Regions from separate parts of the Paenibacillus sp. FSL L8-0663 genome, predicted to be linked through region 1. Evidence: riboswitches for the same ligand, from Rfam matches in the RefSeq annotation. Region 1 holds a riboswitch; the other holds the start of a gene.
What was found. Region 1 has a riboswitch for cyclic di-GMP ahead of MKY75_RS05950 (glycosyl hydrolase). Riboswitches for the same ligand answer to the same signal wherever they lie in the genome.

Region 1 (3,425 bases):
CCGACAACGCTGACATTGCTCCTTTAGCAGATGATTCGGTAGAGGCAGCTGCTGTAGAAATGTCGATATTATCCCTGCCGACCACACCTTTGAATTCCGCTGAAGAGTCATCCCTCTGCCCCAGCTTCCATACTGGACTGGCAGCTGCTACTTTATCCGTCTGCAATTCTGCGCTTCTTGAAGGCGTGTATATAAACCAAGCGATCATCGCTATAGCTACGATCGCTAGTAGTCCAGATAAAACTACTGTATACCTATGGGATAACCATTTTTTTATCATATGATCGACCCTCTCTCCTCAAATTTTTGGACCGGGAAAGAGTATTAATCAAGGAAGAAACAAAGCGTTTCCGGGAATCACCGCTTTCGCTTCATGCTGACTTTCCCACATTAGACGTGCCATCGCGTCGCCTTTTTCATCATAGTATTCTACTTTTAAATCTACCATTTTGCCTGCTTCCAAAGTCATACTGCCTTTACGCTCTGTCCAGCTTTGTTTGAACCAGCTGTCAATCACCAACTTGCCGTCTACCCATACACGGATACCATCATCGGATATCGTGGTGAACGTATAGGTCTCGCTATATTGCGGTTTGATTTTACCCGTCCAGCGAACCGAGAACTGATCGGCATTCACCTTAGGGTCAGCGGCATTGGCACGCCAGTTGTAGTCCAGCTTGCTATCTGTACGGATCAAAACAGGACTTCCATTCAAATTCATATTGTTAAAATATTCGCCACGCAACCCGTTCACATATACCACATCAGGAACAGAAGGAGGAGTCGGAGCTGGGGGAACGATCACTACTGGCGGAGCCGGGATAGGCTCACTTTGTCCCTCGTCCGGTAAGGTCGGTATATCTGTCCCAGGTGGTTGAATCGTTTCCAATCCATTCTTCACATCATCCCGCGTCAAACTCCTCGAATCATTCATATAATCCTGAATTTGATTTGTTGTGTTATTCTCAGTCAGCATCTTGCCCCAAGTCATGGAATATACCCATTTAGGTTGAGCCTGCAACACCTCAGAACTAGGCATCTCACCGTGCTCCCCAATGGCAATCGGCTTATTCCGTGCCAGCCCAAGCAGACCTTCGTAATGACTTTGCTTAAAATCATTGTTGTAAATATCTACTGCCAAGATGTCCACTCTGTCATCCCCCGGGTATTTCGGGGTGTACGGGACAGTATACGAATTGGGCGCATTCGGACTCCATACCCACAGCAGATTGTTCAATTGATGTGTGTTGGTAAAACGGTCGTACATGATATTCCATAGCTGATTGAAATTATTTTTGTTTCCCCACCAGAACCAGTCGCCATTCATCTCGTGGTAAGGTCTCCACAAAACCGGAACCCCTGCATCACGAAGCTGCTTTAACGATACAGCGGCCTTATCCAGATCGGCAATGAGGAGGTTATACTGCGTAGTACCTGGGGTCACGTATTTGTTGAACTCTGTCTGACTTACTTTCGCCTGTACATTGGCCCAAGTCAGTGGCCTACCTGGTAGCGCTTCATGAAAAGTCATCGTCACAATACCACCGGATCTGTCCCAACGGATAGCACTATCGACGACATTTTTACGTTGCGCTGCTTCTGTAGCGTCAGATTGACCAGAGATAGCTCCCATCTCATAGCCGTGTACACCTACATATGCCTGACTGATTTTTTGGACCTTGTTACTTAATTCATCCGGACTTTCCAAATAATCATGCTGACCGGTGACTATTTTTTTCCCTGAGATGTTGAGTAAATAATTGTATAGTTCACGGGCCTGAGTAGAAGCGTCCGAATTAACAGGTTGTAATGAAGCGGCATTCGCCACAGACAGAGAATCACCAAAACCGACGGGCAACAATGAAAAAAGCATAACAACGGGGAGTACATGACGTATCAGTCGATACAGAGGAATAAAATTGAATCTCACTTTCGCTCTTCCTTTCGGTAGCCAGGCTGCCATCCTTGTGGAAGGCCCTTTAGCTTTGCGTACCTGCCTTTCGACAGGGCTGCGTTTATCGTTGGAAGGAGTTTGGATTCCTTCTTACCCTAAGTATCGACTTTATTTTACCAAAATTTAATAGGTCATGTTCATGAATTTACAGGTTTTCGCCCAAATTCGACAGTTTGAGCCATGAATTTTCATGAATTTGTCTTTTTTTCGTTTTTACGAAAATAATTATGAGATAAATTGGTGACGGGAAATTTCATTCCAATCCATACAAAAGCGGACAATATCCTCTTCAACCAATTCAGAGCCAGTCTGCACCTCAATAAAATCCACATCTGTCACAGCCAAAATGCTATGCTTCGTCCCTTCAGGAATGCGGACTACATCACCAGCCTTTACTTTGTGTAGCTTCTCATTCAAAATAATTTCCGCTTCACCGCTAATAATGGTCCAGATTTCACTCCGTTTGAAATGAAGCTGGTAGCTGATATTTTTGCCTTTTCGTACGCGGATTCGTTTGGTCAATACCTCGTTACCCTCGTCATATTTGACATAATCCACAACCCGATACTGCCCCCAACGACGTTCTTCATACATTGGACGCTGATCATGAGCCTTGAGCACTTCTTTAATACGAGGACTTTCTGCCTTATTGGTCACAAGAATGCCATCCGGGCTAGCCGCTACAATCAGATCATTCGTTCCAATGATCGCCACAGGAATGTCTAACTCGTTAATAAGACTCGTATTGACGCAATCCTCCGTTACTACACCTCTGCCCACTTGTTGATTAGACATTTCTTCTGTGAGCGTATTCCAAGTACCTAAATCCTTCCAAAAACCATCATACGGAAGAACTACAATGTCCTTTTCCTTCTCGACTACTTCATAGTCAAAACTGATTTTTTCCAGAGATGCGTATTGCTTTTGCATTTCTTCATAATTCAGCGGCAATCCCTTGGATGCCAAGATATCCAGCAAATAACTTAATTTGAACGCAAAAACCCCGCAGTTCCATAGAGCATTGCGTTCAATCAGACGCTCCGCCTGCTCCCGGTCGGGTTTCTCTTGAAAATGGCTCACTTCGCGGTAGCCAGTGCTACCTTGGGTGGCATCGTTTTTCGGAATAATGTAACCATATTTCTCTGAAGGATAGGAAGGGACAACCCCGATTAATGCAAGCTTGCCTTCACTCTCCTGAAGCGTATGTTCCAGTTGGGCTACGGAGGCGAAGAAAGCATCCTCAACATAAGGATCTACAGGCAATATAGCTACAATTTCATCAGGTGAAACACCTGCAATGGAATATAAATAAGTCGCTGTCAGCGCAATCGCAGGAAAGGTGTCTCTGCGTTCTGGCTCAACAATGATACGCGTATTCGGCCCAACCTGACTCTGGATCATTTCGACCTGTGCTCTCCCTGTCGCAATAAACGAGGATTCTGATAATCCGTTGTCTCCCAATTGTCTCCAT
Region 2 (3,425 bases), 880 kb from region 1:
CTTTTTGTACGCCATCCCACCATCCCAGCAAGGTCATATCGTGTACTTTCACGGAGCCGGGCAGTAACTTCTGACCTTGCAGCAAGGGGTCTCTCACTTCCGCGTGGTTTAGGATCTTGCGATTGTAGTTGGCTTTAATGTCCCAGGTAATGAGCTTGGAGGTCGCATTATAGCTTCCTTGCTTGGCACCGTTTCGTTGTGTCATAAAGTCCGGCCAGATCGGGCACTCCACGGCATGCGATGATGTTTCTCCGTCTTCAAACTGGTATTCTATAATGGATTTATTACGAAACTCAGGCTTCGTCGTATCCGTTTTCCAGTCATTGTTATAGGTGGTTGAATACTTGATCGTATAAGCTTTATGAATGGTTTTATGAAATTTGAGCGTAAATCCTTGTTTATAGTCCTGTGATAGCGGAATCAGCTCATAATCCGTGGGGGCACGTAGCTCCGTTGTTCCGTCAACAGTTTGAATTTTCAGGGTGTCCGGCAACAAGGCCAAGCCCCCGTTTGGAAACACATCGTGAATGACAATATTTTTCATGGTGTATAAGTCTGTATTAATGGTAATCACCCAAGGTATGATTTTGGTGTTGTAATTGGGTGTGTCATACATTTTAGTCATAACTCCGCTTGTGATTTCTGTCGATACGATCTTCTGGATTCCATCTGAGGTTATGATGTTTATAACTTTTCCATTTTCATAGACACGGCCTCTGGCTTGAGTCTGGTATCGGATGGTATAGGCTGAATCTACGTCGAAGTTAAATTGAAGTTTGAAGCCGTTGCGGTCCGGATAATCAACTGGGATGACAGTATACGCCCACGATGGGAGTTCCTCCAGCGTGTTTCCTTTAAATACTTTCAAGGAACCGGGTAGCAATTCTTGAGTTTTGTTGAAATGATCAATTAAAAGAGCTTTGGCTTCGGGGATTTTTGTCTCGCCGAAGTTGTATCGTATGGCCCACGAGAGTGTTTGTGTGGCATGATCATATTTTTCAACCTTTTTGGACAAAAACTCACCACGTTCTACCTGAACAGTACCGGTAGCAGCAACGTTCTCTATCGCATCTCCTGAAAGCGTTGCTGTGTTGGAAAAACGAGTTTCGTCGCCAGTAATGCGCGTGGAATATTGAATCTGGTAGGCCGTGTTCATGCTATCGTCTTGAAAACGAATCACAAACCCTGTCCCGGCTTGATCTGCTTCAATGGCATATTCACTCGCATTTACTAGGTCTCGAACAACGGTCGATCCGTCGATATTGACTTGGAGATGATAGAGCCGGATAGAGTCTCTTCTGAGTTCCAGTCCTAAAGGAATTGGATCGGTGATGAAGGCATGCTTTACGGTGTTTAGCTGTTTGTTCACATCAATGGTCCAGTCGATCTGATTTGTGCCAGCTAGTTTCCCTTGTTTGCTTAGGGTCGGCCCTGACTGGGGCTTTACATTCACGATGACCGTTTGCACCCCGCCTTTGATCGGAATCGCAATGATGACCTCTGTACTACCTTTCACTATTTCTTTTGTAAACTCGGTTTTGATTTGCAGTTTGCCGCTGACATTGGAATGAGTCTCTACATATGGGTTAAAGGTCATGATCACCTTGCCCTGACGATCTACTGTGAAGTATCCCACGGTTCCGTCGGTAGTGACTAACGGAGATGAGATATCAGTGTAGATGACAAACTGTTCTGGTAAGTGAAAGGTGAAAGTGTCTCCTGACTTATAGGTATTGTCAGGAAGCTCCCATTCATAGCCTAGTTGGATGGCTGATCCGATGTCGAATTGGCTGTCGGGACTATATACTGCATCAATGACATGCCCTGATTCGTCGGTCAGGCTCAACTTCGTTAGTATGCTCTGCGGAGTTGCATCATGTTGAGATTTTGAACTGACTGCTCCTTGAACGAAGGGGGGCGTGTTTGAAGGAATCTCCCTGGGAGGTTCAAGGTTTGGGACACCGTATACAGCATCCGTAACGGTATGTGTAGGATCAGATACAGCACTCTGCGGCAGTTCTGGGGCTGGAGCATCTGCGTAAGCCAGTGTTGCGTTGAAAAAGCTTTGGACAATGAGCAATAAGGCAATGATCATTACATTTATTTTTGTTCTCATGCTCCAAGTGATTCTCCTATTCATCGTAATATGGCAATGCTTCGTTCGAAATTAGTATATTCAGCATGCTAGGCTGACATGACTATCCCAATAGAAAAAAAAGCCCTGATCATAGCGATCAGGGCTTTTTTCGAGATAGGCATAGCAAATTGTGGTGGATCTATGTAAAAAAGGGCATAATAAAAAGCTCGTTCATCTGGTAGCTGGCTGCCATCCGGATAGGAAGGCCCTATAGTTTTGCATCACTGCCTTTCGACAGCTTTGCCATTAACTTGAATAGCTTGTGCGTCTATCATCTATCAAACTGGTTTCATGTAACCTCTCATTTACAGCTTGGAACGGTTCCCCCACTTTTTGCGGAAGGAATGAGGTGTTTCTCCTACATGCTCCTTGAACAGGTTAATAAAATGGCTCGTATTGGGAATACCTACGTACCTTGCGATATCCACAATGGACATGTCACTGGTTTTAAGCCAGCTTTGAGCGGCCGTGATACGGACATTAATGAGATAATCAATCGGAGAGAAACCGATCTGCTTTTTGAAATTTTTAGCCAGATTAAACTTGTTTAATTCAAACATATCTGCCAGCGAGTCCAGTGTTATTCGCTCACAGTAGGACTGATCCAAATATTGCTGTACCCGACGTACTTCGCTGAGGGTTTCAGCATTCACATGCTGGTGATCATAGGGATGCTGCAAGATGCACATCAGTATTTCACCAATGAGCCTGGACGTTAGCAGTTCAGCGGAAAGACTTCTGTCAGACTGCCCACAAATCAGAGCATGCAGTTTGTCCAATATAATATACGGATTATGCATGGATATTACCGGTTTATTATGCTTGGCAAATTGTTCGTAAAAGTTTCCGATCAGGTTGCCGTACAGGTATAAGCTGATAAACTCCCAGGCTTCATGACCGGAGGTGCTATATTGCACATACTCCTCACAATTAATAAAAAACAAATCATGAGGCTTTAAAATATATTTCTTGTCCCGGTATAGTAATTCTCCCTTACCAGACAACGTAAAAACAAGCAAAAAAGAGGCGAGTTCTTTTCTTTCCACCGTAAAAGCAGAAGTTTTTTGGAAGTAGCCTAATTCCTGAATATATAAAAGGGATTGCTTGGCAAAAGCGGAGGGAGTGCGCACAATTACGACAGGTTCGCCGTTCCAGAGGCCCTCGTTGTTTTTTTGGTCTGTTGTCATATTCAATTCCTTTACAAAGAAGCAATTTTATCTAGCTTATCTTGGTTTGATTTAACCAATATATAATGGCTGATTAAACATGATTTACTATATATAAAAGT

Region 2: it holds a riboswitch for cyclic di-GMP, as region 1 does, so the genes downstream of both, MKY75_RS01960 (collagen binding domain-containing protein) here and MKY75_RS05950 (glycosyl hydrolase) in region 1, are expected to answer to the same signal.

Annotation. Positions count from the first base shown of each region.
Region 1 is NZ_JBBOYM010000001.1:1,325,290-1,328,714, reverse strand. It holds gene MKY75_RS05955 (hypothetical protein) at 1-280, opposite strand, end outside; gene MKY75_RS05950 (glycosyl hydrolase) at 329-1,930, opposite strand; cyclic di-GMP riboswitch class I at 1,944-2,024, opposite strand; gene MKY75_RS05945 (sugar phosphate nucleotidyltransferase) at 2,180-3,425, opposite strand, start outside.
Region 2 is NZ_JBBOYM010000001.1:440,407-443,831, forward strand. It holds gene MKY75_RS01960 (collagen binding domain-containing protein) at 1-2,116, opposite strand, end outside; cyclic di-GMP riboswitch class I at 2,312-2,392, opposite strand; gene MKY75_RS01965 (AraC family transcriptional regulator) at 2,443-3,324, opposite strand.